Regions from separate parts of the Staphylococcus warneri genome, predicted to be linked through region 1. Evidence: predicted binding sites of a transcription regulator. Region 1 holds the regulator's gene; the other holds the start of a gene.
The links. The regulator NrdR, encoded in region 1, represses ribonucleotide reductase genes. The targets are predictions, from matches to a motif close to AACACNATATATNGTGTT.
Positions count from the first base shown of each region.

Region 1 (5,241 bases):
TCTCTAACCCACGGCGTTACTTCTTCTGCACCGATATCATCTAACATTAATATGTTGGCTTCTCTAATTCTTTGTAGTTTTCTTTCGTAACTACCATCTTTAAACCCACCTTTTAGTGTACGAATGTATTCGGGAAGATAAACTATTGTAGATGGCACTTTTTTAGCTTTAAGTTGATTTGCTATAGCACCTAAAATAAATGACTTTCCAGTACCAAAAGGTCCATACAGATAAAGCCCTTTGACATTTTCACCATTAATTAACTTTTTGCATATATCATTAACTTGCATTGCAATATCCAAACGATTTCGTCCAGTAGTATAAATATCTTTAATTTTTGCATTTAAGGTATCTCTCTGCATATGATGTGATGTAATCAATTGAGAATTAAGTCTTTCTTCATCATATTTTACTTTACATGGACATGGCAAATAGCGAATTTTAATGCGTTCGTTTTCAATATATAATTCTGGCACATGACCTTTAACAAAGTTAGGACACTCATTATAATTATGCCCATCATAGTGCTTTTGTTGGTCTTTATATTCTTGTAGGACGTTTAAGTCTTCATCAATCATAGCATTGGTTAGTTCTGATTGGTGTTCATTTAAAAATTGCTTCACATCAGGATCATTTACAACCTGTTGACGTATTTTAGCAATTCTCTTTTCGAAATCTTTATTTGAACCTACAATATTCTTAAAGCTTTCCATCTAATCCTCCTCCCAATCTTTATTTAATTGTTCTAAGAATGCTTGTCTATCCTTTTCAAATTGATCGTCTTTTTCATCTTTTGAAAGTGCTGTAGCGTTTGGATTATCTCTTTCTTCTAACCATTTAGGCGTTTTCTCCCTAGAAACCAATTTACTTTTACGATTATAGCCTTGATATGATTGTGATTTATTCTCGTTTGATGGTTTAGGTTGATTAACTTTCAAGGCATATTCATAAGCTTGCTTAGCCGTTGTTATACCTTTCTTTTTCCAATTTGAAGCAATTTCAAAAATATAAGATTTGGGTAATTTCATATCTTCTTTAAGCATAACAAATTGTAATAAGATGTTAATAACACCGAAGTTCATTTTTTCTCTATGAATTAATTCTTCAATCATATTTTTTTGAGATAATGTTGGTTCTGATTCAGACCAAGATGCTAACATATCAATCGGACTCGTCTGTTCTAACAGTTGAAGCCATTGTTCCGTGTCATTTTCAGGATCAGGAATTTCATTATTTTGGGTCGAAATGTCACTGTGTTTAATGTTTTTATTCAATTCTAACTTAGGTAATTGATTTTCATGTTCTATTAAATAATAAGAACGTGCCTGTTTACGCATCTCTTCAAAAGATAATTGCTGCGCACTTGTAATTGAATTCAATATAATATGTTTCATCGCATCAGCCGTTAAACCATATAAAGTTGCGAGTTGAACAATTAGACTTTTAGCATCCTTTGTCACTATTTCATTTGAGATGAAATGGTTATGTAACATCTGTTTCAACATATCAAAATCAAAAGATTCATTAGATAAATCCAATCCTTGATATTCACTCGCTTTAGGTATATTTTGTGTATCGATATCTAATATTCTATTGGGTACTTTAAAGACATCTGTAAACTTTCTGGTTGTTTGCTGATACTGTGATAAATCTCTAAAAGTTTGTTCAAAATGTTTCTTTAGAACCTGATATCTTTTTTTATCAACTTCACTATATAAAAATACAGATAACATAGGATCATTGAAAAATTGAGATGGTGACGGAGGTTGAATCAATTGATATATAAAATGTGTTTGTTGTTCATCATGTTTTACAAATGATTTCATCAAACCAATGGCTTCTAATAAATCCATTTGATTTCTAAAGTCGATTAAATTTTCTTTAAGTTCATTCATAATGACATAATGGGTGAGTGGTTGCTCAACATCATTTGAAAATTGATGCATAAAGTGATATAAACCAATTGCTTGAGGCCCAATTAAAGGTGTAAACAGTCGATTTAATATTTCAAGATGCTGTGAATTTAAATAAAAATCTTGAATCACTTCAAAACTATCTTGTGGTCTTAAACCTAATTCAAAGGAATTTAACCCCATTTATAAATCACTCCGTTTATTATCATTCAGAATACCTTGCATTGAAGCTAACAGTTGGTCAATATCTTTAAACTCTTTATAAACAGAGGCAAAGCGAACATAAGAAACTTGATCTACATGCATTAATAAGTTCATTACATGTTCTCCAATTTCTCTAGATGAAATCTCAGTATGCCCCTCATCTCTTAATTGCCACTCCACTTTATTAGTTATATCCTCTAGTTGTTGATATCTCACTGGACGTTTTTCACATGATCTAACTAATCCATTCAAGATTTTTTCTCTTAAAAATTGTTCTCTAGTTCCATCCTTTTTCACTACTATTAATGGACTCACTTCTATATGTTCGAATGTTGTAAACCTTGTACCACAATTTTCACATTCTCTTCTTCGACGAATCGCGTTCGCATCTTCTGCATGACGTGAATCTACTACTCTTGAATGTGTTGAATTACATTTTGGGCATTTCATGATTGTCACCCTTTTCTATTTAGATTATGCTCAATTATACTATAAATTCACACGTTACAAAAGAAAGCACCTTTTAAATTATATGTCTAAAAGTGTAAACTAATTTATATCATTAAATATAACAACCTAAATAAAAAATGTGACATTTTCAAAAATGATGTTAAAGTCAACTTTTTTCTATTTAATTTCTAGATAACTTTGGCATCTACATTTTATTTTGAACAAAAAACTGCCAATCTAACCTTCATATTAAAGATTAGACTGACAGTCTCTTAAAAATTAATTTTACACAGCTTCTACTGTTTTATGAGATTCTATCAACTTACCAATTTGCTCTGCTACTTCAACAACTCTATTTGAATATCCCCATTCATTATCATACCAAGCGATTACTTTAACTTTATTATCGCCCATAACCATTGTTGATTGTGCATCAATTACTGCAGAATTAGGATTTGTATTAAAATCTACTGAAACAAGTGGTTCACTTTCTACATCCAATACACCATCTAAATTTGCATTTTTGAAAGCGTCATTAATTTGATCAGCTGTTACATTTTGTTCTAAATCTACTACTAAGTCTACAAGAGAAACGTTTTTAGTTGGTACTCTTAATGCCATTCCATGTAATTTACCTTCTACTTCAGGTAGCACTTCTTTTAATGCTTTAGCTGCGCCTGTAGATGTCGGAATAATACTTTCATTACATGAACGTGCTCTACGCAAATCTTTATGCGGATTATCAATATTCTTTTGGTCATTAGTAATTGCGTGTACTGTAGTCATCAGACCGTTCACGATACCAAATTCATCATTTAATACTTTTGCAACTGGGCCAATACAGTTAGTTGTACATGATGCATTACTGAAAATATCGAATTTATTAACATCTAATTTATCATCATTGACACCTTTCACAATCATTTGAACATGGCCACCTTTAGATGGACCTGTTAATAATACTTTTTTTGCACCTGCGTTGATATGTGCAATAGCTTTATCACCATGATTGAATTTACCAGTTGCTTCGATGACAACATCTATATCAAGTTCTTTCCAAGGTAAGTTTTCAGGATTTCTATCAGAAACTAATTTGATATCTTGGTTTTTATAACGAATGCCATTTTCAATGGCTTCTACCTTCTCATCGTACTTACCATGAGTTGTATCATAATTGATAAGATGTGCAATTGTTTCTGGAGGGTAACTTGCATTAATTGCCTTTACGCTTAAGTTTTCATTTTTCAATGCAATTCTTAATACCATTCTACCTATTCTACCCATACCGTTAATTGCTATATTCGTTGTCATTTAAAGCACCCCTTGACCATTAATTTATATGTTATACTTTATGGCATTAGTATAACATAATAAATTACATTTGAAAGCGTTTACCAAAACTTTACAAATACAAATTTTAATCAAACTTAATAAGAATTAGTTATTAAATAACAATGAATTTAAGATTATCAAAACTAAAAAAACAGAAAATTTCTAAAGTAAGTATTCACATAATAAAACCCTAAGGCATTTATTAATGTCTCAGGGTTAATAAAAATCTCTTTTTGAATTATTTCTCGATAAAACCTTTTTCACTAAGCAACCGTTCTAAATTTTGCTTTAGTTCTAGTTTATCTCCAAGATTATCAATCACATGATCTGCCATTCTACTTTTCTTATCAATAGATATTTGGCTATATACTCTTGCTTTTGCTTCCTCTTGAGTTAAATCATTTCTTTCCATTAAACGATCGATTTGAATACTTTCTGATGTGTAAACAAGCCATACTTCATCAACAGTATCTTGCAATTCATTTTCATATAAAAGAGGAATATCCATAATAACATTATGGCCTTCTTTTAAAAATTGTTGCTTCTTTTCTTCCATTATTTCTCTAACTATAGGATGGACTATTTCATTTAACTTAATACGTTCACCTGGATAATTAAATACTAAATCACCCATATATTTTCTGTCCATCTCACCATTTTCATCAATAGCTTCATCGCCAAAAACTTCTCTTACTTTCTCTATACCTGGTGTTCCTTTAGCAACTGCTTCTCTTGCAGCTGTATCAGCATCTACTACTTTAAAACCAAATGCAGTTAACAATTCAGATACAGTTGATTTACCTGATGCGATACCACCAGTAAGTCCTATTACTTTTGACATATTTTCACGCTTCCTTTATTTCTGACAAGTCGGGCAATAGTGACTATTTCTAGATGCGATGACTTGAGTTTCAATTGAGTGCCCACATACCTTGCAATATTTTTGTTTATATACATTCAGATGTAACTGCATTTCCCCTGTTTTACCATCAGCATGACGATAATCGGAAATGCTAGTTCCTCCGTATTTAATACCCTCATTTAATACAGATCGAACATGATAAAACACCATTTCTTTTTCTTGATTTGATAATTCTTGTGTTAGTCTATTAGGTAAAATACCTGCTCTAAATAGCGCTTCACATGCATAAATGTTTCCACAGCCAGATATAACTTTATGATCTAAAATCACTTGTTTAATCGGTTTTTTAGAATAATTCTTTTTATTCGTACAATCTAAAAAATGTTGCAGTGCTTCTTCGTCAAAGGGTTCCGGAGCTATGCTCAAAAATGAAGGATATGAATCAAAACTACTCACATTTCTAATTTCCCCAAAGCGACG
Region 1 covers NZ_LR134269.1:1,096,864-1,102,104, reverse strand. Annotated here, with positions in the region: gene dnaI (primosomal protein DnaI) at 1-713, opposite strand, end outside; gene EL082_RS05415 (replicative helicase loading/DNA remodeling protein DnaB) at 714-2,096, opposite strand; gene nrdR (transcriptional regulator NrdR) at 2,097-2,567, opposite strand; gene gap (type I glyceraldehyde-3-phosphate dehydrogenase) at 2,853-3,878, opposite strand; gene coaE (dephospho-CoA kinase) at 4,138-4,740, opposite strand; gene mutM (bifunctional DNA-formamidopyrimidine glycosylase/DNA-(apurinic or apyrimidinic site) lyase) at 4,756-5,241, opposite strand, start outside.

Region 2 (5,241 bases), 840 kb from region 1:
TGTGTTTCAATCTTAGCTATATACCCCTGTCCTTGTTCTATTTCTAATATAGGATTCATTGTCAAGATTCCTTCATATGCTTCACACGCGCACACATTTCTTTATGACGTCCTTCAATAACTGGACGTTGAACTGGATTACCTAAATAACCGCATGTCCGTTTAACAACATCAACCGTTTCAGGGTTATCATTACCACATTGAGGACATTGATAGCCGTGTGGTGTTGATTTAAAATCTCCATCAAATCCACATTCATAACAATGATCTATTGGAATATTGGTACCTAAATACCCTACCTTATCATAAGCATAATCCCATACCGCTTCTAGCGCTTTAATATTATGATTCAATTTAGGATACTCACAATAGTGGATAAAACCACCACTCGCATAATAGGGATAATCTTTTTCAAAATCTAATTTTTCAAACGGCGTAATATCTTTTCTTACATCATAATGAAATGAATTTTGGTAATAGCCTTTACTTGTAATATCTTGAATATCTCCAAATCGTTCTTGATCTAACCGACAAAAACGATCGGTCAATGATTCACTAGGCGTACTGTATATGCTAAACCAAATATCATATTGATTTGTCCATTGTTTTTGTAGACGCTGCATTTCTTTTAATATTTCGATTGTAAATGCTTTGGCTTCGTCATTATGTTCCCAATTAGGTCCATAAAATACTGTAGCAGTTTCATATAATCCGATGTATCCCATGGAAATCGTAGCTCTTTTATTCTTAAATAGCGCCATTACATCTTCGTGATCATCGAGTTTATATTTAAATGCACCGCTTTTATATAAGATTGGTGCATTATTTACTGTCGCTTCTTTTAATCGCTCTATTCTATATACTAAAGCATCGTGCATTAACGACATTTTGTTATAAAAAATTTTCCAAAACGTTGTCATGTCACCTTTTGATTCAAGCGCAATTCTTGGTAAATTTAAAGTTACAACACCTAAATTACAACGTCCATTATTCTCAAATTCACCTTGTTCATTACGCCAACTTGGTAAAAACGATCGACATCCCATCGGTGCTTTAAAATCGCCTAATAATTCTGCAATTTTATCGTAATTTAATATATCAGGATACATGCGTTTTGTTGAACATTCTAATGCAAGTTGCTTGATATCATAATTCGGATCTTCTTTTTTCAAATTAATACCATCTTTAATAGAAAATACTAACTTAGGAAAAATGGCTGTGACACGATCTTTACCTAATCCTTTAATTCTCGTTTTTAATATCGCCTGCTGTATTTTACGACTTAATGTATCTGTTCCTAAGCCAAATCCTAATGTGACAAATGGTGTTTGACCATTAGAGGTATACAGTGTATTAATCTCATACTCCAAACTTTCAATGGCGTCATTAATATCTTTAGTCACTTGTTGCTCTACATATGTTTCAATCTGTTCATCTTTAACATAAACTTGTGCTATTTCACGATGATGTCGCTCATTATATTGTGCATACTCACTCAATAATTCATCTACACGATCCACTGTACATCCACCGTATTGACTACTAGAGACGTTCGCAATAATTTGTACAAGTTGTGCTGATGCTGTCTGAATTGATTTTGGAGATGTAACATTGGCATTACCTATTTCAAAGCCATTTTTCAGCATGCTTTTTGCATCAATTAAACAACAATTTGTTAATGGTTGAAATGGGTGATAATCTAAATCATGAAAGTGAATATCACCATTTTGATGCGCCTCAGCAATATGTTTAGGCAATAAATAATTTAAAGCATATGATTTTGAAACAATACCTGCCGTTAAATCGCGCATAGTCGAAAAGGTATTGCTATCTTTATTAGCATTCTCATTTACGATAGTTGGATCCTTCTCAATCAAACCAGTTAATGATTGTTCTAGTTGATTCATCTTACCACTCTTTTCTATATATAGTGTTTATTTAAAATTTAAAACACAATATATAGTATTACAATGTATAATCGATGACTTAACTAAACTGTCATAAGTTTATTACTAATTCATGAACAACTATAAAAATAATCATTCAATTTTTGAAATCATTGTTTTGAAGATTGAAGTATGTCAAATAATAATAAACCCCCATGGAGGCACGAATTTAATCACAACCCTGACAAATATGTCACACCCATTCAAAATTTAATCAAACACAAAAAAGAACTCAAAATAATATTTAATATTATTTCGAGTTCTTTTTTGAATATAAATCATTATGAAATGTAGTTGTATGAACCAGCTTGGCTAGCTGAAATAGTACGTGTTGAAACGTTACCTGGTCCACCATTATAGTTCATTTCTGAAACTTTGATTGAACCATCACTATTTACATTTTCAACATATGCAACATGACCAAATGCACCTTGTGATGTTTGCATAATTGCACCTTGTTTAGGTGAATTACTTACATTATAACCATCTTGTGCTGCAGCGTTTGCCCAGTTACTTGCGTTACCCCAATTAGAACCGATTTTACCGCCAACTTTGTCATATACATAATAAGTACATTGACCAGCAGTATACGCATTTGAACCAGAGCTTGATTGTCCAGAAAATGCAGTTGAATTATTTGAAGATGGCGCGTTTTGTGTAGTCACTTTGATATTTTTATCTGATGTTGAATAATCAGCACCTAATCCGCCACCTTGATTATTTGTATTATCAGTAGTATAAGATTGTGTATTTTGATTATTGTTTGTAGCATTATTTGAATTGTAGTTTTGAGTAGTTTGGTTACCATATGAATAACTATTGTTATTACCTTGTTGTTGGTTAGGACTCCAATTACCTTTCCAATCATAGTGGTAGTTACCTTGTTGGTCAATTGTATATGTGTATTCATATGAATAAGGATCGTTAGGATTATATCCGTTATTGTTTTCTGCTGCATCTGCATCATGTTGCATTAAACCAAATGTTGCGAAACCTGCTGTTGCAATTGTAGCTGTAGCGATTTTTTTCATTTTAAATATCCTCCTAAGAATGATAAAGCTTTTTTGTTTACTATCTCGTGGCTACCTTCAATTTTCTATAAACATATAAGTTTCTTCTTCGTTAATTAACGACAAGACACACTCTAACAAACAAACAAGCTTTTGTGGGCGATGTTAAGATTTTGTAAATGAATCATAATAATCCAACATTTTTTGTAAAATTGTTGGATTATGGTTGTAATGGCTTTCAAAAGGATAGCTACGCAACTTAATCATTTTGTTAATATCAATTATTACTATGTATGTAATTTATCTGACAATTTTCTACATAAAAAAACTAAGATTATTGCATTATCCACGCAATAATCTTAGTCCATTTCATTTGGTTTTATTGGGTTTTGTTTAAATAATTCAACATTACTTGTTGATACATATCTGTATAGTCTAAATATCTTGATTTATAAACATATTCATCTGTTTTGTGTGCCATAGTCATATGACCTGGGCCAATAATAGCTAAATCAAAGTCTTCATCTTTATCTACTAATAATTCTGCTGCATCAGTCGCCCCAACTAAACCAGATACTTTAAATTCATTATTATAATCTAAAAAGCTTTGTACTAACGTGTTATCTTTTTGAGAATATACTGTTTGATGATCGACAGTTACTTCTAAAGAAAGTCTGTCACTATCAACTTCTTCTATCGTATCTTTAAATAATTTTTCAATCGCTCGATTATCATATTCTGGTACGGTTCTCACATTAAATTCAGCATACGCTTCTTCCGGAACAGTATTAAATTGTTCTCCACCTCGTATAATCGAATTCACAATAACAAGTCCTGCAGCTACGTCTTCAACTTTTTCTTCCGTCTTATCGTCAACTTGGTCGCCAAAGAATTCATCAATAAATGGGTGCACATCAAGTGCATGTGTACCTTCGTTTTTCTTGATGTCATCATACTTTTCTTTAATTTTTTGAATAAATTCAATGAGGGTATTAATCGCATTATGTCCCAGTGATGGTAATGAGCTATGTGCGGGCACGCCTTTAGATGTTACTTTTAATCCGATGGAGCCTTTTGAGGCGTAAAATACAAAGCCATCTGACGGTTCGGCAATAATTAAACCATCTAAATCATCAACATAGCCTTGTTCTTTAAGTTTCTCTGCCCCTGACATTTCTCTTTCTTCTGCTGTAGTAGCCATTAATCTAATTGAACCTTGTTGTAGATCACCTGACGCTTTAATTTCAATCATAGCAATAACTAATGCTGCTAAACCGCCCTTCATATCAGTCGTACCTCGACCGTACAATTTACCATCTTCTTCTGTTAATTTAAATGGATCATGCTCCCATTCATTATGATCCCCAGCATCAACAACATCCATATGCCCTGAGATACCTAGTTTCGGTGACCCTTCACCAATTTCGGCAATTAAATTCGCTCGATTATCGTCAACTTCCTGAATCTTAGAGTCTATATCATATTTGCTCAATAATGATTTAAGATATTTACATACTTCAAGTTCATTATCATTTTCAGTATTTATCTCAACCATATCTGACAATATTTGAATTTTATCCTCTTTAGAAAAGACACTCATGTTATCACCTTCATTTTATGTGTATAATTACTTATTTATTATTTATTATTTCACAATCAGTAGATGTTCAAACATTAATTTAATTTTTAATTCATATTGACAACTATCTTATTTTCAAAAAACAAAGCGTGTATGGATATGAATTAATTCCATTACACGCTTTATCTCGTATTTTTAAATATAACGATGTTCTTTTAAATAGTTTAATATTTGATTAACCGATGACTCAACACTATTATCTTCAGTATTAATGATGATTTCTGGTTCTTCTGGTGGTTCATATGGCGCACTAATACCTGTGAATTCAGGTATTTCACCTGTACGTGCCTTCTTGTATAAGCCTTTAGGATCACGTTGCTCACAAGTCTCAATACTGCATTGTGTATAAACTTCGATAAATTCTTGTTCCTCAAATAATTGTCTAACATTATCCCTATCTTGTTTGTACGGTGATATAAAAGCTGTAACTGTAATTGCACCTGAATCTACCATTAGCTTACCTACTTCACCGATGCGTCGAATATTCTCTTGTCTATCTTCAGGAGAAAAGCCCAAATTTTTATTTAAACCGTGTCTGACATTATCTCCATCTAAACGATACGTTTGTTTGCCATCTTCAAATAATGCCTTTTCTAAAGCAACCGATACCGTAGATTTACCTGACCCTGATAAACCAGTAAACCAAA
Region 2 covers NZ_LR134269.1:255,873-261,113, reverse strand. Annotated here, with positions in the region: gene nrdG (anaerobic ribonucleoside-triphosphate reductase activating protein) at 1-59, opposite strand, end outside; gene nrdD (anaerobic ribonucleoside-triphosphate reductase) at 62-1,906, opposite strand; gene EL082_RS01155 (CHAP domain-containing protein) at 2,227-2,976, opposite strand; gene EL082_RS01150 (ArgE/DapE family deacylase) at 3,335-4,555, opposite strand; gene cysC (adenylyl-sulfate kinase) at 4,730-5,241, opposite strand, start outside.
Region 2: nrdD (anaerobic ribonucleoside-triphosphate reductase) is a predicted target of NrdR. The motif match lies at 1,949-1,966, and genes of this name have one in related genera.